Regions from separate parts of the Pantoea sp. X-Soil-MYKO-1289 genome, predicted to be linked through region 2. Evidence: riboswitches for the same ligand, from Rfam matches in the RefSeq annotation. Region 2 holds a riboswitch; each other region holds the start of a gene.
The links. Region 2 has a riboswitch for thiamine pyrophosphate ahead of thiM (hydroxyethylthiazole kinase). Riboswitches for the same ligand answer to the same signal wherever they lie in the genome.
Positions count from the first base shown of each region.

Region 1: linked by a shared signal. The riboswitch ahead of thiB (thiamine ABC transporter substrate binding subunit) and the one ahead of thiM (hydroxyethylthiazole kinase) in region 2 are both predicted to bind thiamine pyrophosphate.
Region 3: linked by a shared signal. The riboswitch ahead of AC6I7Z_RS19520 (FAD-dependent oxidoreductase) and the one ahead of thiM (hydroxyethylthiazole kinase) in region 2 are both predicted to bind thiamine pyrophosphate.
Region 4: linked by a shared signal. The riboswitch ahead of thiC (phosphomethylpyrimidine synthase ThiC) and the one ahead of thiM (hydroxyethylthiazole kinase) in region 2 are both predicted to bind thiamine pyrophosphate.

Region 1 is NZ_AP036004.1:3,327,696-3,332,816, forward strand. It holds gene AC6I7Z_RS15890 (MFS transporter) at 1-1,105, opposite strand, end outside; gene AC6I7Z_RS15895 (hypothetical protein) at 1,071-1,337, opposite strand; gene sgrR (HTH-type transcriptional regulator SgrR) at 1,354-3,015, shown strand; TPP riboswitch at 3,051-3,143, shown strand; gene thiB (thiamine ABC transporter substrate binding subunit) at 3,188-4,174, shown strand; gene thiP (thiamine/thiamine pyrophosphate ABC transporter permease ThiP) at 4,150-5,121, shown strand, end outside.
Region 2 is NZ_AP036004.1:2,717,917-2,723,037, forward strand. It holds gene AC6I7Z_RS13040 (GntR family transcriptional regulator) at 1-130, shown strand, start outside; gene thiD (bifunctional hydroxymethylpyrimidine kinase/phosphomethylpyrimidine kinase) at 188-988, opposite strand; gene thiM (hydroxyethylthiazole kinase) at 985-1,779, opposite strand; TPP riboswitch at 1,814-1,910, opposite strand; gene AC6I7Z_RS13055 (PAAR domain-containing protein) at 2,191-2,736, shown strand; gene AC6I7Z_RS13060 (PAAR domain-containing protein) at 2,740-4,137, shown strand; gene AC6I7Z_RS13065 (hypothetical protein) at 4,118-4,540, shown strand; gene AC6I7Z_RS13070 (hypothetical protein) at 4,961-5,121, shown strand, end outside.
Region 3 is NZ_AP036005.1:21,339-26,459, reverse strand. It holds gene AC6I7Z_RS19530 (thiazole synthase) at 1-565, opposite strand, end outside; gene thiS (sulfur carrier protein ThiS) at 569-766, opposite strand; gene AC6I7Z_RS19520 (FAD-dependent oxidoreductase) at 750-1,691, opposite strand; TPP riboswitch at 1,825-1,944, opposite strand; gene AC6I7Z_RS19515 (DMT family transporter) at 1,986-2,936, opposite strand; gene AC6I7Z_RS19510 (SDR family oxidoreductase) at 3,538-4,431, shown strand; gene AC6I7Z_RS19505 (glycoside hydrolase family 15 protein) at 4,517-5,121, shown strand, end outside.
Region 4 is NZ_AP036004.1:3,774,589-3,779,709, forward strand. It holds gene hemE (uroporphyrinogen decarboxylase) at 1-803, opposite strand, end outside; gene nudC (NAD(+) diphosphatase) at 845-1,615, opposite strand; gene rsd (sigma D regulator) at 1,768-2,277, shown strand; TPP riboswitch at 2,412-2,512, shown strand; gene thiC (phosphomethylpyrimidine synthase ThiC) at 2,599-4,524, shown strand; gene thiE (thiamine phosphate synthase) at 4,521-5,121, shown strand, end outside.

The sequences.
Region 1 (5,121 bases), 610 kb from region 2:
TATGCCCGAAGCGCTCGCTCAGCGTCCCCTGAATCACGCCTGCCAGAATCATTCCGGTCGAAATAGAATTGGTGAACATCGTGGTCGCCGCGCCCGGCCGGCCCGGCATCAGATCCTGAAACCACAGCATGCCGATGCCAGCGATAATGCCGACAAACACCGCGTTAAACAGCTGTAGCGCCATCAGCGCCGTCTGCGAAGCGAACATCGCCAGTCCGGCGTAAAACAGAATGCCCGCCGCCACCGCGATCAGCATCAAATTGCGCTTGCCGACGCGCTTTGCGTAGTGCCCGGCCAGCAGCATTACCGGGATCTCCAGCCCGGCCGCCGTCCCCATCAGCAAACCCGCCAGCTTCTCCGGCAGGCCGAGCGTGACGCTGATATAGAGCGGCATATCGATGATATACATGGTATTGCAGGTCCACATCGTTACCGAGGCGATAAACAGCAGGCGCACGTCGCGGTCGCGCCAGCCGCTCAGCGGCATGCCGCCGCTCCTCATCAGCGGCTCGGCGCGCGGCACCGACGGCAAGGTGAACTTGATCAGCAGCATACAAACCAGAAACAGCGCGGCCGCCACCAGAAAAAGCGTCACAAAGCCGAAGTTAAGCGCCAGCGCGAACGACAGCGGCGGGCCGATTACCCAGGCGAGCGAAAGCTGCGCGCGCATTACCGAGCTGAACATCACCGCTTCGCGCGCCGACTGGTCGGCATACTCGCGCGCCAGCGCGAAAATCTGCGGCATCGACACGCTGGCCAGCGCCGAGAGCAGCACGCCAAGGGTAATCAGCGTCAGGTAGTGGCGGGTAAAGGCGAACAGCAGCGCGTTGCAAAACGCCATCGCGCAGCAAAAGAGGATCAGCGTACGGCGATCGCCGCGGCTGTCGGAGCGCTTCGCCACCAGCATGCTGACCACGATGCCCGCGACAGCGTTGACGGTAAAAAAGAGCCCGACCCACAGGGGACGCGCCTGCACCTCGCGCGTCAGAAACAGACTCAGCGTCGGCGCCTGCAGCGCGCCGGCGACGCCGATCATAAAAGAGGCGGCCATAAAGGCGAGAAAGACCGGATTAATACGGCGCTTCCGGGTTAACAGCGACTTCATAGCGACATCCCTTTACGGTGGCGAGCAGGAAAACAAGAGAACGGATTCTAGCGCAACAGAAAAAAGCCAGCAGGAAAAATCTCTGCTGGCGGTGTAATTGCACCCTACTCAGAAAGGATCCCGCCGCAGCGGAATCATGGTCGAGCGCCATCCAGTGCTGAATGCCTCCCGCTCTTCCAATAGCGCTAAGTTTGCCCTTAATATGAGGCAGGAAAAACTGAGCGCTTTTCACAGGGAGTTCCTCTTTTATGTCCTCATCACGCCTTAAGCAGCAGTTCATCCGCCTGTGGCAAAGCTGCCAGGGCGAAAGCCAGCTGGTCACGCTTAGCGAGCTGGCCGAACGGCTGCACTGCTCGCGTCGCCATATGCGCAACCTGCTGAATGCGATGCAGGAGGCGGGCTGGCTCACCTGGCAGGCCGAGGCGGGACGCGGCAAGCGCTCGCAGCTCAGCTTCTGCTACACCGGGCTGGCGCTGCAGCAGCAGCGCGCCGAGGATCTGCTGGCGCAGGATCGCATCGATCAGCTGGTGCAGCTGGTCGGCGACAAGGCGGAGGTGCGCCAGATGATCCGCGCCCATCTCGGCCGTAGCTTTCGCCAGGGCAAACATATTCTGCGCGTGCTCTACTATCGCCCGCTGCTTAATTTGCTGCCCGGCTCGCCGCTGCGCCGCTCCGAAACCCATCTGGCGCGGCAAATTTTTAACGGCCTGACGCGCATAAATGAGGAAAACGGGGAAGTCGAGGCGGATATCGCCCATCACTGGCAGGCGATATCGCCGCTGCACTGGCGTTTTTACCTGCGTCCGGCGATCCGCTTTCATCACGGCCGCGAACTGGAGATGGCGGACGTAACCTCGAGCCTGGAACGCCTGCGCCCGCTGCCGCTCTTCTCTCATATCCGGCGCATCGATTCGCCCGCGCCCTGGACGCTGGATCTCCATCTCAGCGAACCGGACGACTGGCTGCCGTGGCTGCTCGGCAGCGTCAGCGCCATGATTCTGCCGCGCGAATGGCCGCAGATGCGCGACTTCGCGCGCCATCCCGTCGGCACCGGCCCCTATCGCGTGGTGCGCAACCAGCAGAGTCAGCTGAAGATCGAGGCGTTTGACGACTATTTCGGCTTTCGCGCGCTGATCGACGACGTCTCGATCTGGGTGCTGCCGGAGATCAGCGACGAGCTGGTCTACTCCGGCGTGCGCCTCCAGGGCGCCGCCGAGGATGAAAAGTCGGAAGAGAGCCGCCTTGAAGAGGGCTGCTATTTTCTCCTGTTCGATCAGCGCTCTGCCCTGGGACGCGACGCCGACGTCCGGCGCTGGCTCTGCCATTTGCTGAACCCCATCGCGCTGCTCAACCATGCCGAGGCCGGCTATCAGCGCTACTGGTATCCCGCTTACGGCCTGCTGCCGCGCTGGCATCACCGGCGCGATTTGACGCCGGCGACCAGGCCGCCCGGTCTGGAGAGCCTGACGCTGACCTGGTACAGCCAGCACGTCGAGCATGAGGGCATCGCCAACGCGCTGCGCCCGCTGCTGGCTGCGCACAACGTGCGGCTGATTACCCGCGCGGTCGACTATGAAACCTGGCATCAGGGCGAGGCGGAAAGCGACGTCTGGCTCGGCAGCGTCAACTTCACTCTGCCGCTGGAGTATGCGCTGTTTGCCCAGCTCTACGAGATCCCGCTGCTGCATCACTGTCTGCCGCTCGACTGGGAAGCCGACGCCGCGCGCTGGCGGCGCAAAGCGCTGCCGCTCGCCGAATGGAGCAAGCGGCTGCTCGACGCGGACGGTGTGCATCCGCTGTTTCATCACTGGCTGCTGCTGGAGGGCCAGCGCAGCATGCGCGGCGTGCGGCTCAATACGCTTGGCTGGTTCGACTTTAAATCCGCCTGGTTCGCGCCGCCGACGCTGTGACGCTTTCCCCCTGGCGGCGAAATGTCTAGAATGAGCCGTTCTCAACGGGGTGCCTGCGAAAGGCTGAGAAAAACCCGTCGAACCTGATTCGGTTAATACCGACGTAGGGATTTGAGAGGCTGCTACGCTCAGATCCTTTGCGACTCATAACAACTCTCCCCAGGAGCGCAAAGTGGTTAAACAGATTCTCCCTCTGCTGATGTTGCTGTCCGTGCCGGCGCTGGCGGCAAAACCTGCCCTGACCGTCTACACCTACGACTCCTTCTCCGCCGAATGGGGCCCCGGCCCGGCGGTGAAAAAAGCCTTTGAAGCGCAGTGCGGCTGCGAGCTGCGCTATGTGGCGCTGGAAGATGGCGTCTCGCTGCTGAACCGCGTGCGCATGGAAGGCAAGAACAGCAAGGCCGACGTGGTGCTCGGCCTCGACAATAATCTGCTGCAGGCGGCGCAGCAGACCGGCCTGTTCGCCAAAAGCGCGGTCGATCTCCATAACCTGACGCTGCCGGGCGGCTGGCAGGATCAAACCTTCGTGCCCTTCGACTACGGCTACTTCGCCTTCGTCTACGATAAAACGCGCCTTAAAAACCCGCCCACCAGCCTGAAAGAGCTGGTGGAAAGCCCGGAGAAATGGCGCGTAATCTATGAAGATCCGCGCACCAGCACGCCGGGTCTGGGCCTGCTGCTCTGGATGCAGAAAGTCTACGGCGACAGCGCGCCGCAGGCCTGGCAGAAGCTGGCGCAGAAAACCGTTACCGTCACTAAGGGCTGGAGCGAAGCTTACGGCCTGTTCCTGAAAGGCGAAGGCGATCTGGTGCTGAGCTATACCACTTCGCCCGCCTATCACCTGATCGAAGAGAAAAAAGAGAACTACGCCGCCGCGCCGTTTGCCGAAGGCCACTATTTGCAGGTCGAAGTCGCGGCGCAGCTCGCCGGCAGCAAGCAGCCGAAGCTGGCGCAGCAGTTTATGCAGTTTATGCTGACGCCCGCCTTCCAGAACGCCATTCCGACCGGCAACTGGATGTATCCGGTCATTAAAAGCGAGCTGCCGGCGGGTTTCCAGACGCTGAGCGTGCCGCAAACCGCGCTGCAGTATAGTCCGCAGCAAGTGGCGCAGCAGCGCGCAGAGTGGATTAACGCATGGCAACGCGCCGTCAGCCGCTAATCCCGCTGTGGATGGCGCCGGGCAGCGCCGCCGCGCTGCTGCTGTGCGGCGTGGCGCTGCTGGCGTTCGGCGCGCTCTGGGCCAGCGCGCCGGCGGGCGACTGGCGCGGGCTGCTGCATGACAGCTATCTGCGCCACGTGGTGCGCTTCTCATTCACCCAGGCGCTGCTCTCCGCCCTGCTGTCGCTGCTGCCCGCGATACCGCTGGCGCGCGCCCTCTACCGCAGGCGTTTTCCCGGCCGTCAGCTGCTGCTGCGCCTTTGCGCCATGACGCTGGTGCTGCCGGTGCTGGTGGCGGTCTTCGGCCTGCTGACGGTCTATGGCCGCGTCGGCTGGCTGGCGCAGCTCTGTCAGCTGTTCGGCATCGACTACCGCTTCTCGCCCTATGGGCTGCAGGGCATTCTGCTGGCGCACTGCTTTTTCAACCTGCCGCTGGCGACGCGCCTGATGCTGCAGACGCTGGAGAATATTCCTGGCGAACAGCGTCAGCTCGCCGCCCAGCTCGGGCTGCGCGGCTGGCACTTTTTCCGCCTGCTGGAGTGGCCCTGGCTGCGCCGACAGCTGCTGCCGACCGGCGCGCTGATTTTTATGCTCTGCTTCGCCAGCTTCGCGACCGTGCTCTCGCTGGGCGGCGGCCCACAGGCCACCACCATCGAGCTGGCCATCTTTCAGGCGCTGAGCTACGACTACGATCCCGGCCGCGCCGCGCTGCTGGCGCTGATCCAGCTTGCCTTCTGCCTGACGCTGGTGCTGCTGAGCCAGCGCTTCAGCAAGGCGATTCCGGCAGGCAGCGCGCAGCTGCGCAGCTGGCGCGATCCGCACGATTCGCGGCGCGCGCGCATCGGCGACGGCCTGCTTATCGCGCTGGCGCTGCTGCTGCTGCTGCCGCCGCTGCTGGCGGTGATCGTTGACGGGCTGCGCGGCGTCTCGGGCGGCGCGCTGGCCCAG
Region 2 (5,121 bases):
GATCCTGTCGGCACTGAAGGCGCATGATGCCGACGCCGCCGAGGCGGCGATGCGTCGTCATTTGCAGGAGATGATTTTCTCTATTACCCCTATCGCCGAGCGCAACAGTGAGTGGTTCGAGTCGCTGTAACCCGCTCTGAACATCCCTGATAAGGCCAGCGCTGCTGGCCTTTGCTCTTTCTGAGATTTACCACCAGCGATGAAAATGGTGCACCGGCCCGATGCCGTTGCCTACTTCCAGCGTATCGGCCTCGATCAGCGCCTGCTGCAGCCAGCTTTTCGCCTCGCGCAGCGTGTTGGCCCAGCTCTCATGACGCGGGCGCAGCGCGGCCAGCGCGGCGGAGAGCGAGCAGCCGGTGCCGTGAGTATGACGCGTATTGACGCGCGGTGCGGTAAAACGTTCGGCTCCGTTGCTCGTCATCAACCAGTCCGGACTTTCGCTGTCGCCAAGATGGCCGCCTTTCATCAGCACCGCCTGACAGCCGAGCGCCAGCAGCGCTTCGCCCTGCCCGAGCATCGCCTCTTCACTGCGCGCTGGCGCGCAGTCGAGTAGCGCTGCCGCCTCCGGCAGATTGGGCGTGATTAACGATACCTGCGGCAGCAGCAGCTCGCGCACGCTGGCGATAGCGTCGGGCGACAGCAAGGGATCGCCGCTTTTCGCCACCATCACCGTGTCCAGCACCACGTAAGGGATAGCGGCTCGCTTCAGCTTTTCCGCTACGATCTGCACGATGGCGGTTTCCGACAGCATGCCAATTTTCGCCGTGTCGATGCGCACGTCGCTCAGCACCGAATCGAGCTGTGCGCCGACAAACTCAGGCTCTATGCGGTAAACCGACTGTACGCCGCGGGTGTTCTGCGCCACCAGCGCGGTGATAACGCTGGTGCCATAGGCCGCGAGCGCTGAGAAGGCTTTGAGATCGGCCTGGATCCCTGCGCCGCCGCTGGGATCGGTACCGGCAATCGTCAGCGCGTTGATACGTTTCATGGGCGCGCCTCCTGTGCCAGCTGCCACAGGGCATCGATAAACAGCGTGGCGAAGCTGCCGGGCGCGGCGGTCTGGGCGGCGGCGCGTTCGCCCGCCAGCGTCATAACGCGGCAGGCGCTGGCGACATTATCCCGCCTGTCACCCGGCAGGCTGCAAAAGGCGGCGACCACGGCGGAGAGCGCGCAGCCGGTGCCGACCACGCGCGTCATCAGCGCGCTGCCGCCAGCGATGATCAGCGTTTTATGGCCGTCGGTGACGTAATCGACCTCGCCGCTGATCGCCACCAGCGTCTGATGCTTTTGCGCCAGCTCGCGCGCCGCCTCCAGCGCCGCCTCCGCCTGATGCTGCGAATCTACGCCGCGCCCGCCCGCGCCCTGCTGCGCCAGCGCAAGAATTTCAGACGCGTTGCCGCGCACCGCGGCAGGCCGTAGCGCAAGAAGCTGCTGGCAGAATTCACTGCGCAGGCGCAGCGCCCCGACCGCCACCGGATCGAGCACCCAGGGCTTTTGCGCCGCGTTAGCGGCCTGCACCGCTGCCAGCATGGCGTCGCGGCGATCGCGGGTCAGAGTGCCGACGTTGATCAGCAACGCGTCGGCCACAGCGGCGAACTGCGCGGCCTCATCGGGATCGATGACCATAGCAGGCGAAGCGTTGAGCGCCAGCAAGACGTTGGCGGTGACGTTCTGCACCACGTCGTTGGTCATGCAGTGCACCAGCGGCTGGCGCTGAACGAAGCGGACGAGAACGGGCGCGAAGTGCGCGTCGGAAAAGCGTTGAGGTTGGCGGATCATTATTACTCCCAACCGGCGAGCAAGAAGGCGAATGCGGTCAGGCATCTGACTTCCCTACGCTGGCATTATCCAGATCAGGTAATACGGGTATTTCTCAGCCTTCACAAAGAAGGGCACCCCGAGTCATGAGTACAAAACAGATTACTCGCTGGCAGATTAGGGGAAGTGGCATGCCGATTCAAGCTCGCATCTACGGTTATTACTTCTTTACTTAAAAAAGGTCTAAACAAGCTAATTTGCATGTTTTTCTAAAGAGGCAAGGCATTAAACCTGAGCAGGAGTCTTAGCAAATATATTCAAGAACTAATAAAGGTCTGTTGTGAGCCTTTTCACGATCTAAATGCGCACACGGCTCCTTTTTGCGATAGCTGAAACCATTTACCTGGTCTCAATTGGTCCTGATGCCTGTTGATGATAGAGAGAACTTTTATAAAATATCCGCTCAAATTATTTCCACAAAAAGTAAATGGAATTATGAAACAGTACACGAACGAAATCACGTCAACGCTTATCAATGTCCTGAAAAATCCCTTCCCCGCTGAACGCTGGGCTAATGCAGACGCTGAAGAGCTTCAGGCTCTGAACTCCTGTGTTGAAGAAATGAAAGACCGCTCATTGCTGCGGATTTGGCGTTTCGCTACTACTGGCGCAGTAACCCGTGACGGAGGGAGGATTGAGCATGGCAGCGCCAGCGATACCTTTGCCCTCAGTGATGGGATCAAAGTAAGCCGTGCAATGGTGGGCGATTACGTTGTTTATCCAGATGCAACAAAAGCCAGAATTGTCAGCGGTTCAGGTTCAGCAAACACCTGCAAGGGTGTCTCTTACGCGCTGGTGGGCAGTCTGATTGATAACGGCGATGTAATTGTCAGTACCCCGCAAGATTTGGCGTTTCTCTGTCAATGGGATAACAGCCCTGCAATGCCAGTCGATTTCCTTACTCCACCAGGAGAATAAAGGATGGCAACGGGCTACTGGATTGTGAAAGGTGACAAAACAAGCTGCGGTGGAACGGTTCTTGAAGGCACTAGAAAAAAAACTTTTGCCGGTAATTACGCAGCCCTGAACGGTCATAAGGTTTCATGCGGCAAGCATCCTGGCGTTTTTCATGTCGCAGGTGGGCATCCAGGAGATATCGTAGACACTGTGCATGTCGCAAGCACGCTGTACAGTCGTTCAACCTGCCCTTGCAGGGCTCGTTTTATCCCTTCCCAGACCTGGGCATGGCATGGTCCATATCAGGATCTCCCTGTAAAAGCTGCCCCGGTTGTTACGAAAGCTGCCCCCGACCCCGTTCAGGAGCCTGAGCAACATGCCCAGGCAGCTAAAAAAGAGAGACAGGAACAAACAAAATCACAAAAATCAAAACGCGAGCCCGTCGACGCTGGATTTTGTGTTCTTCCTTATGGCGCGGAAACGAGAGCCTATGAACCCTGGTTATTCGAAAGCGAACCGCCAGCAGGCACGCGCGAGCTTTATCGCTTACTGAACGGCGCAGGTCAGGAGTATAAGGCTGGTTCAATTCTGCTTTTGGTCGATCCTGATAAGCAGGAGAGCGAACAGATTGAGCATATGCAGCAAGCAAAAGCGCGAGTTGACGCAGCCCTTGAGCCGCTGACACATGAAGAGGCTAATTTTCTGCACAAACATTACGCCACCATTGCCAACTTCTCTAACATTGCAGATAAAGGCATTGGTCTGGCAGCTGAACCAGTAGGAAAGTACTTTGAGGGCATTGAAAAAGTTCTCAAAGAAATTCAGGAGACCTATAAAAACACCTATCTGACACGTGGTGCGCTAATTGGTGAGCAGTTCTATATCAGGCGCGCGCAGTTATTCAAAGAGCTTGAAACCTTGCTAAAGGTTGGCTTCCTGAATAAAGCAATGAAACTGGGCCAATATAATAAGATAAAAAATGCGCTTGGCCTTTCTACCAGTTCGATTACTCACAGATGGAATGAGACAGGGATCAGTGATATCGAGGGCTATGCTACTCACATTGAACGGGCAGCGAAATACGTAAAAGCAATGCGTTACACTGGTTATCTAGGCATTGGTTTTAGCGGACTCCATTCTCTTAACGAAATTCAAGAGGCATGTTCTGTTGGTCGCGAAGCTGAATGTACCAAGAAAAAGTATACTGAGATAGGTAGTTTTGCTTTGGGTACAGGTGGCGGTGTTCTCGCTGGTGCCGGGGCAATACCATTATGCGTCGCAATCGGCGTTGGTACTGCTGGTGTTGGCGGGCTTGTTTGTACCGTTATTGCAGGTGTTGGTTTAGGGTACGCTGGTAGCACAGTGGGGAGTGCTGTTGGGGAATTAGGCGGAGAACAGTTGTATGACGTTTTCGGCAATTAATTTTCTGATGATACATCGAGTTGAAATCGCTGGGATCTTTTTGATTCTCGGAATAATTAATTATATTTTTTACGTGATTTATGACAAATTCTCCAGGGGAAAATTCATGACTCTTTGCTCGCTATTTGTCGATAAATTTGGAGCAAGACCAGCAGAAGTTTTAATTTATCAGGATGGTGGGGTCTTTTTCTCGTTTATGCGTGATGCATTCTTTATTAAAGCATTATATTTTAAAGAAAACTCATTCCATACGCGAGGAATGAATAATGAACAAATACGTTTCATAAAAGAGCTTCCTAATCAGTACACCGATTGGTTACGTATAAAAGTGCGATTTTCCATCGTTGGCGTTATCTTTTTATTCATGATGCTAGCAATTTTCTACTTACCATTATTCATTTGATGGCGATAAAAGTAACCTGGATTTACACTTGGCTATTTTATTCACTCCCAATCAACACCATCAATTAAATAATAAATTAAGAGTAAGTTAAATATATGTAAACAGCCCTAAGTGATTCTCTTGGCCTACGATCTGCTGTAGGTGCAGATTCTTTTTCATCCAACCAGTCATCGCCGAAGAGCTGGAGCTATGAGGAATGGAATACTGTAACCACCGTTGTCCATAATCATCCAGATACGGGATACCAGGCTAATTACGCAGATCAGCGAACACGTTGCCTGTTTTTGTCATGCAGTTCAATCACTCATAAATGGAATGAGACAGGGATCAGTGATATTGAAGGTTACGCAACGCATATCGAGCGAGCGGCTAAATATACTAAGGCGATGCGTTATACTGGTTACGTTGGAATAGCGTTTAGTGCGGTTTCACTCAATCAATGAGATAAATGAGGCTTGTTCAACTGGTCGCAAAGCTGAATGTACTAAGAAAAAATATACTGAGATTGGTAGTTTCACCGGAGGTCTTGCTGGCGGATATGCCGGAGGTGCTATTGGTGTGGGTATCTGCTCTTTAGTTTT
Region 3 (5,121 bases), on a different replicon from region 2:
GCGCCGCCTGGCTCGGCGCGCCGATACCGGCGTCAATCACCAGCGGCACCCCTTTAAACCAGGCGCGGAAGCTGCGCAGCCCTTCGATATTGCGCAGCCCCTGGCCTGATCCGATGGGCGCGCCCCAGGGCATCAGCACTTCGCAGCCCGCCTCCAGCAGCTTTTCGCCGACGATGAGATCCTCGGTGGTATAGGGAAAGACCTGGAAGCCGTCGGCGCAGAGAATGCGCGCCGCTTCCACCAGCGCAAAGGGATCGGGCTGCAGCGTGTCGGCGTTGCCGATCACCTCCAGCTTTATCCAGGGCGTGTCGAAGAGTTCGCGCGCCATATGCGCCGTGGTCACCGCCTCTTTCACGCTGTGACAGCCGGCGGTGTTGGGCAGCACGCGACGGTTGAGCTGGCTGAGCAGCTCGCGAAACGCGCCGCCCTGGCTGCCTTCGCGCCGCAGGCTGACGGTGATGATCTCCGCCTCCGCGGCGCAGATCGCCTGCTGCAAAATCTCGGGCGACGGATAGCCTGCGGTGCCGAGCAGAAAACGCGAACGGGGAACAAAACCGTAAAACATGGTTTAGCCTCCCTGCATCGGCGACAGCACTTCCAGACGGCATCCCGCCTCCAGCCGCTGGCTTTCATACTGCGCGCGCGGCAAGAACTCACCGTTAAAGGCGCTGGCGACGCAGGCGGCGTCGATCTGCCGCTCCTGCAGCAGCGCGGCGACCGTCGCCGCCTCGGTTTCCACTCTCTGACCGTTAAGTTCGATTTGCATCATTCGACTCCTGACTAAGCAGTTGCATAAGCTGCTGCGCCATGGCGGGCGCGAGCAAAAAACCGTGACGATACATGCCGTTAAGGGAGAAAACCCCGTCTTGATAGCGTACTTCCGGCAGGTTATGGCGATAGGCGGGCCGCCTTCCCGTGCCGCTCTCGACGATGCGCGCTTCGGCCAGCGCCGGATGGATGCTCCAGGCGGCGCTGAGCAGCTCCATCATGGCGCGAGCGCTGATCGCACTGGCGTCGTCGCTCTCGACCATGGTGGCGCCGAGCATAAACAGGCCGTCGGCGCGCGGCACCAGATAGCAGGGAAAGCGCGGATGCAGCAGCCGGATCGGACGGGAGAAGTGGAGTTCATCGCACTGCAGGATCAGCATCTCACCGCGAACCGCGCGCAGGTCAGGCTGGCGATCGGCGGCGTGAATGCCGCGGCAGTCGATCACCGTGCCGCCTGGTTTGCCGCGGTGAAAAACGACGCCGCGCGCTTCCAGGCTGGCGCGCAGCTGGCGCATGGCGTCGCGCGGATTAAGATGCGCTTCATCAGGGAAAAACAGGCCGCGCGCAAAGCGCCCTGCGAGTTCAGGCTCAAGCTGCGCGGGATCGCGCCAATGATGCTGCCGCGTCATGCGCGCGAAGCGCGTCAGCTCCGCGGCGTCACGCGGCATGGCCACCACCAGCGTGCCCTGACGCGCGACGCCCTCGACCCGCTGCGCCCACCAGCCGGCGGCGCGCTGCCCCAGCTCGATAACCTGTTCAGGGGCGCTCTCCCCTTCGCAAAAGGGCGCCAGCATGCCGCCCGCCCAGTGCGACGCGGGCGTCTCGTCGCTGACGATCACCTCTGGCGTTTCGCCCTGTTCGGCCAGCAGCGTAGCGACGCACAAGCCGGCGACGCCGCTGCCGATGACCGACCAGCGGCTCATGGCGCGCACCTGACAGAGAAAGTGGTTTGAAAAAGAGTCATGTTCACGCAGGCCTCGATGTTGACGACCCGTGATACATGAAGGGAAAAAGCATGAGCAGGCTCACGCGGCAGGCATCTCATCCAGGCAAAAAACAATGAGATACGAGTCTTCCTACGCCAGTATCAACTGGGTCAGGTTCAAAGGGTCGCTAAACCGCGCGCTGCGCTATTAGCCTCTCAGTCTCTCTGGCGAGACTCCCCCGACGGTCATTAGTTGTAGGGCAACTGCCTGCCCGACGTCAAGTACGGCGTGTTAATCCGGCGTTAAATCGGCGGTTTCGCTGCGGGCGGTCAGCGCTGATGCCGCGGCCCGTCGCCGCTGCCGACGCTCGCTCAAAACCGCGTAAATGCCGGCGAACGCGACGAGACTGGCGCCGATCAGGGTGAGTTTCTCGGGCAAGGCGCCGAGAAAAATCAGGCCGATAATCACCGACCAGAGCAGCGAGCTGTAATCGAATGGGGCGAGCAGCGAGGCATCGGCGTAGCGCAGGCTCAGCGTCAGCAAAATTTGCGTCAGTCCGCCGCACAGTCCGCACCCCAGCAGCAAAAGCAGCTGCTCGCCCTGCGGCAGGCGCCAGCCGAACGGCAGCGTCAGCAGCGAGGTCGCGCCCGTCATGGCGGTAAACCAGAAGGCGATCGCGCCCGGCTTCTCTTTCCCGCTCAGATAGCGGATCTGAATCAGCGCGCCTGCCGTGCAGAGCGCAGAGAGCAGCGCCAGCAGGACGCCGACGGAAGAGGCCAGGCTGGCTACCGTGAGCCTGGGCGGGCCGCTGAGCGACAGATGACCCGAGAGCATAATGACGATCCCCGCGAAACCGGCCGCTACCGACAGCCAGCGATTCAGCCGCACCCTTTCGCGCAGCACCACGGCGGCAAGCAGCACGGTAAACAGCGGCGCGGCGTAGTTGATAGCGGTGGCGTCGGTCAGGGAGATATAAATCAGCGACAGATAGCTGAGGTACATGCTGCAGGTGCCCGCCAGGCCGCGGCCGATATGCCCTTTCACATTGCGGGTTTTGATGCCCTGAATAATGCCGCCCTGAAAGGTCAGCCATAGCAGCAGCGGCATAACGCCCACCAGCGAACGGAAGAAGATCACTTCTCCCACCGGCAGCGCGCCCTCCAGACCTTTTACGCAGGCCAGCATCAGCGTCGAGCTAAGGGTCGCCATAATTTTGAGTGAAATTCCCGTCGACGCGCTCACGTCGCGCTCCTTATTTACCGATTGCAGAAAGTGAGCGTTAAGGGTAACGCAGATGCGCGGCGCGGGCGGTGGGAAACCACAGCAAATACAGCGTATTCTGCCTTTATGAGCCAGGCGCGCAGCACAAATATGCGTCTGATTTTTGCGCCCTTGCGACGCGAACGCTGAAGAAATTTATTTCCCGCTTTGCTTAGCCTGGATGAATATAATTTATCGCCCGGCCCTGGTGCTCATCGCGCATCAGCCAAAGCGGCGACGCGATAAAAACAAGGCCAGTATAAAGCGAAATAAAAACGCGCCGGAAAAAGCAGATATAATATTCAAATTATTGGTACAGAACGATTTTTATGCACGACCGCCGCCAGGGAAGAGTAACAACCTCAATCAAGCTCAGGTTATATAAATTGTTTAGTAAACCGTCAGTTAAATAGCCAGAGCAAAAAAAATTTCGCCGCCTGCCCTGAAAGGCAAAAAGGCGTCTTATTATTAATGCTGATGCCTATACCGCTGGATTTAATAAGCTCCAGCGAAATTTAATGTGACAAACCTCACATATGTGCCAGGCTTAATTTATCCGAAAACGATGTGCAAGGAGCTAAGCATGAGTAATCAAAATGACAAAACACTCGTCCCGGTTGAATTTCCGAAACCCTCTTTTCCAGGGCAGAAACAACCCGTTCCCGGTCTTGCCAGCAAAATGGATCCGGTGCCGGACCATGGGGAAACCACCTATCGCGGCACAGGCCGTCTGACCGGTCGCAAAGCGCTGATCACCGGCGGTGATTCCGGTATCGGCCGCGCTGTGGCTATCGCCTATGCACGTGAAGGCGCTGACGTGGCGATTAACTATCTGCCGGAAGAAGAGTCCGATGCGGCGGAAGTGATCCAGCTGATTGAAGCGGAAGGCCGCAAAGCCGTGGCGATCCCCGGCGATATCCGTGACGAAGCCTTTTGCCAGTCGCTGGTAAAACAGGCTGTCGAGAAGCTGGGCGGGCTGGATATTCTGGTCAACAACGCAGGCCGTCAGCAGTTTAACGAGTCTATCCGTACCCTCTCCACCGAAGACTTTGACGCCACGTTTAAAACCAACGTCTACGCCATGTTCTGGATCACCAAAGCGGCGGTCGACTATCTGCCGCGCGGCGCGTCTATTATTAATACCTCGTCGGTGCAGGCTTATCAGCCCAGCGAAATTTTGCTCGACTATGCGCAAACCAAAGCGTGCATCGTCGCCTTTACCAAAACCATGGCACAGCAGCTGGGCAAAGAAGGCATCCGCGTGAACGCGGTTGCGCCGGGCCCATACTGGACGCCGCTGCAGGTTTCCGGCGGTCAGCCGCAGGAAAAAGTGAAAGAGTTTGGCGCCAGCGCGCCGCTGGGCCGTCCCGGCCAGCCGGTTGAAATCGCGCCGCTCTATGTGACCCTGGCTTCGGTCGAAAGCAGCTATACCTCTGGTCAGGTATGGTGCTCCGATGGCGGCACCGGCACGCTGTAACCCCCCTGCTCTCCTTCCAACTGGCCGCCCTGTGCGGCCAGTTTTTTCGTCTGTAGAGAATGCGTTTCAGACAAGGATGCTTCTGATGAAAAACGGTGATTACGCCTCGCCCGTGCGCGAGGAGGGATTTGCTGGCCTCGGCGACTACGCAGCGATTGGCGAAGGACGCTCCGTGGCGCTGATTGCTCCCGACGGCGCCATCGACTGGTGGTGCGCGCCGAACCTGGATTCGCCGCCGCTGTTCGATCGTTTGCTCGATCCCGGTATTGGCGGGTTCTTTTCGCTAACTCCGGTTCAGCCCTGGCGCATGCAGCGACGCTATCGCGAAGAGAGCAACGTGCTGGAAACCTGCTTCACCACCGACGATGGCGAAGTGCGCCTGACCGAGTCGCTCAACAGCACGCTGGCGGGCCGGCTGCCGTGGAGCGAACTGGCGCGTCGCGTTGAAGGCGTACGCGGCAGCGTGAAACTTAAACTCCATTTGCGCTTCGGCACCGTGGCGGAAACGCGCTCGCCCTGGATGGGCGAGACCACGCAGGGCAACGTGTTCCATATCGGCGATATCATGGCGATGTTGCGCACCAGCGACGACGTGAAGATCACCCATATGGATGACGAAGAGGTGATCGCCGAGCTGACCACGCGGCAGGATTCTCGCTCGCTGGTGGCGCTGCTGATTACCCTGCGCGA
Region 4 (5,121 bases), 1.1 Mb from region 2:
CCAAGGGCGTCGCAGCCGGTTGCGGCCATCGCTTCCAGCCACTGTCCACCGCCTTTGGTGAAGAGCGTAATCGGCACGCGGCGCCCTTCGTTCTCATGCAGCACGCTGTCGACGATTTTATGCATGTAGTAGAGCGAGAACTCCAGGTAATCGCGGCCGGTCAGCACGCCGCCCCAGGTGTCGAACACCATCACCGACTGCGCGCCCGCGCGGATCTGCGCGTTGAGATAAAGCGTGACGCTGTCCGCCAGCTTATCGAGCATCGCATGCAGCGTTGCCGGATCGGCGTACATCATTTTTTTGATTTTCGTGAAGGCTTTGCTGCTGCCGCCCTCTACCATGTAGGTCGCCAGCGTCCAGGGGCTGCCGGAGAAACCGATCAGCGGCACTTCGCCGTTAAGGTTTTTGCGAATGGTGCGCACCGCATTCATCACATAGCCAAGTTCCTGCTCGGGATCGGGCACCGGCAGTTTGTCGACATCGGCGCGGCAGGTAACTGGATTAGAGAAACGCGGGCCTTCGCCGGTTTCGAAGTAGAGTCCCAGCCCCATCGCGTCGGGGATCGTCAGGATATCGCTGAAGAGGATCGCCGCATCGAGCGGATAGCGGCGCAGCGGCTGCAGGGTGACTTCACACGCCAGTTCGGCGTTTTTGCACAGCGACATAAAATCGCCGGCTACGGCGCGCGTCGCTTTGTACTCCGGCAAATAACGCCCGGCTTGTCGCATCATCCATACCGGCGTGATATCGACCGGTTGACGTAACAGGGCGCGCAGATAACGATCGTTCTTCAGTTCACTCATTTCAGGACTCTCTCAATTTCAGGCGCGTAGTGTAACACTTCTTACGCCTCACCGCGGCAGATGGCGACGGTATCTTCGATTAGCCGGCGCGCCACGGTGCCCGGCGGCGGCAGCTGCGGCAGCGCGTCGAAGCGGTACCAGCCGGCGTCCAGCAGCTCTTTGTTATCGATTTGCAGATCGCCGCCGTCATATTCCGCCATAAAGGCCATCATCAGCGAGTGCGGAAAGGGCCAGGGCTGCGACGTGACGTAGCGTAGGTTTTTGACGCGGACGTTGCTCTCTTCCATTACCTCACGCGCCACCGCCTGCTCCAGCGTCTCCCCTACCTCGACAAAGCCCGCCAGCACGGTATAGATGCTGTTGCGATGACGCGCATGGTTGGCCAGCAATATCTCGTCGCCGCGCCGGATGGCGACGATAATGCAGGGCGCGATTTGCGGATAGTAGCGCTCGCGGCAGTGTCCGCAGAGGCAGGCGTTTTCATGCTTGCTCAGATGCATTTCGTGGCCGCAGTAGCCGCAGAAGCGATGGGAGCGGTAAAACTCCGCCAGCTGCACGGCGCGCCCGGCCAGCTGAAACAGCCCTGGCTCTTCATCGATCAGCTGGCGCACCGAGAACATGTCGCGATCGCGGCTCTCACACACCAGCCATACCGTTTCGCCCTGCCACTCGCCGACCGCCTGCGCCTTGCTGCCTGCGAGCTTAAACGCAGCGGCGCTGCCGTGCGGCAGATCGCCTTGCGGCAACCAAAGTTTCTGTTCATGGCTGACAATCCACCATCCAGCGTCTACGCTTGAGATCTCATGTTGCATCTAATCGTCATCCTTAGCGTCTTATCAATACGCTGAAGTCCTGATGTTAAGTGTGTAGACAAACAACTATACCCTAAATCGTCCAGCTTGCAGGCGGCGCCAGGCCAGCCGCAGCGTGACGGGAAGGGCACTTTCTTTACATGGAGTCAGATATGCTTAACCAGTTAAACGTCCTGACTGAGCGCGTAGGTGGCAGCAACGAACTGGTAGACACGTGGCTGGACGCCCGTCGCCAGCTACTTGTTTCTTATTACCACCTGGTTGGGCTGAAGCCTAACAAAGAGGCGCTCACGACGTTAGACGAGCAGGCGCTCGACAACTTTTGTCACAGCCTGGTCGATTACCTTTCCGCCGGTCACTTCAGCATTTATGAGCGCATCATCAATGAGATGGAAGGCGATAGCCCGATGATCGCCGCCGCGCAGATTTATCCGCCGCTGGAGGGCAACACCGAGCGTCTGATGCAGCTCTATGACGGCCATCTGCAGCAGTCTATCGACGACGATAACTGCGTCGATTTTCAGCTGGCGCTGTCGGAAGTCGGCGAAGTGCTGGAAGCGCGTTTTACGCTGGAAGACAAGCTGATCCAGCTTGCCTGGGACAACCGCCTGGTGCGCGCGCCGGTGGCAAACGACAGCAGCCAGCTGTCGCGCCCGGCTTAAGGTTAGTCAGTTGTAAATCGCTTGTTATTCTAAAGCAGCCCTTCTATGCTGAACGGGTTTTCGACGATAGCGCCGAAAACCCGTTTTGTTTTTTGTGCGATATGCACGGGCGTTTTGCGTGTAAAGCGTAAAACAACATCTTGTCGGAGTGCCCGCAAGGGCTGAGACCGTTAATTCGGGATCCGCGGAACCTGATCAGGTTAGAACCTGCGAAGGGAACAAGAGTAAACATCATCAGTGCGCTGGCGATTTTGCCTGCCGTTTCTGTTACTCCTTCCGAACTCCGGACAAGCAACGTTCCCCCTCAACAGGAAAATTGCTATGTCTATGACCAAAACCAACCGACGTGAACAGCGCGCTCAGGCGCAGGCCTTTATTGAGGCGCTGCAGAGCGGCATCGCCTTTCCCAACTCGAAACGTATCTGGATCCAGGGCAGCCGTGACGATATCCGCGTGCCGATGCGCGAGATCCAGCTCAGTCCGACGCTGCTCGGCGGCGATAAAGATCGTCCGCGCTATGAAGAGAATGAGGCGGTGCCCGTCTACGATACCGCCGGTCCCTACGGCGATCCCGATGCCGTTATCGACGTACAGCGCGGACTGGCGAAGCTGCGCGCCGACTGGATTGTCGCGCGCGACGACAGCGAGGCGCTGACGCACACCAGCTCGCGCTATACGCAGCAGCGTCTGGCCGACGACGGGCTCGATCATCTGCGTTTCGAGCGGCTGCCGCAGCCGCGGCGCGCAAAAGCGGGACGACGCGTTACCCAGCTCCACTATGCCCGTCAGGGCGTCGTCACGCCGGAGATGGAGTTTATCGCGCTGCGCGAGAATATGGGCCGCGAACGCATTCGCAGCGAAGTGCTGCGCCAGCAGCATGACGGCCACGGTTTCGGCGCGCAGCTGCCGGAAAACATCACCCCTGAGTTCGTACGCCAGGAAGTGGCCGCCGGACGCGCCATTATTCCCGCGAATATCAACCATCCCGAATCGGAGCCGATGATTATCGGCCGCAACTTTCTGGTCAAGGTCAACGCCAATATCGGCAACTCGGCGGTCACCTCCTCTATCGAAGAAGAGGTGGAGAAACTGGTCTGGTCGACCCGCTGGGGCGCCGACACCGTGATGGATCTCTCCACCGGTCGTTATATTCACGAAACGCGCGAGTGGATCCTGCGCAACAGCCCGGTGCCCATCGGCACCGTACCGATTTACCAGGCGCTGGAAAAGGTCAACGGCGTCGCGGAAAACCTCGACTGGGAAGTGTTTCGCGACACGCTGCTGGAGCAGGCGGAGCAAGGCGTCGATTACTTCACCATCCACGCCGGCGTGCTGCTGCGCTATGTGCCGATGACGGCGAAGCGCCTGACCGGCATCGTTTCGCGCGGCGGGTCGATTATGGCGAAGTGGTGTCTGTCGCATCACCGCGAAAGTTTTCTCTATACGCACTTTCGCGAAATTTGCGAAATCTGCGCCGCCTACGACGTTTCGCTGTCGCTTGGCGATGGCCTGCGTCCCGGCTCGATTCAGGACGCCAACGACGAGGCGCAGTTCGCCGAGCTGCGCACGCTGGGCGAGCTGACGAAGATCGCCTGGGAGTATGACGTGCAGGTGATGATCGAAGGGCCCGGCCATATTCCTATGCAGATGATCCGCCGCAATATGACCGAGCAGCTGGAGCACTGTCACGAAGCGCCGTTCTATACGCTCGGCCCGCTGACCACCGATATCGCCCCCGGCTACGATCACTTCACCTCCGGCATCGGCGCCGCGATGATCGGCTGGTTCGGCTGCGCCATGCTCTGCTACGTGACGCCCAAAGAGCATCTCGGCCTGCCAAATAAAGAGGACGTTAAGCAGGGATTGATTACCTATAAGATCGCCGCCCATGCGGCGGATCTGGCGAAGGGGCATCCCGGCGCGCAGATCCGCGATAACGCCATGTCCAAGGCGCGCTTTGAATTTCGCTGGGAGGATCAGTTCAATCTGGCGCTCGATCCTCATACCGCGCGCGCCTATCACGACGAAACCCTGCCGCAGGAGTCGGGTAAAGTGGCCCACTTCTGCTCGATGTGCGGGCCAAAATTCTGCTCGATGAAAATCAGCCAGGAAGTGCGCGACTATGCGGCGAGCCAGGCCGAGGCGCAGCCGATCGCCATCGGCATGCAGCAGATGTCTGAAACCTTTCGCCGCCGTGGCAGCGAGCTTTACCACTCAGCCGACGCGCTGAACGAGGAGAAACGATGAACGCCCCTTTCCCTGCCACCGCCTCGCGCTTAGGGCTCTATCCGGTCGTCGACAGCGTGGAGTGGATTGCGCGACTGCTGGAGGTCGGCGTGCGCACTATTCAACTGCGTATTAAAGATCGTGAGGAGAAGGCGGTAGAGCCTGCGGTTATCGAGTCGATCGCGCTCGGCAAGCGTTACAATGCCCGTCTGTTTATCAACGATTACTGGCAGCTGGCAGTTAAGCACCGCGCCTACGGCGTGCATCTGGGTCAGGAGGATCTGGATGTCGCGAACCTGAACGCCATTCGCGAGGCGGGCCTGCGGCTGGGCGTGTCGACGCACGACGACCACGAGCTGGACCGCGCGCTGGCGATACGCCCTTCCTATATCGCGCTGGGGCATATTTTCCCTACCGAGACCAAGGCGATGCCCTCCGCGCCGCAGGGGCTGACCGAGCTTCAGCGGCATATCACGCGGCTTAAGGGCGTTTCAACCGTGGCGATTGGCGGCATCAGCCTGGCGCGCGCGCCGGCGGTGCTGGCGACCGGCGTCGGCAGTATCGCCGTCGTCAGCGCCATTACCCAGGCGCCGGACTGGCGCGCCGCGACCCAGGCGT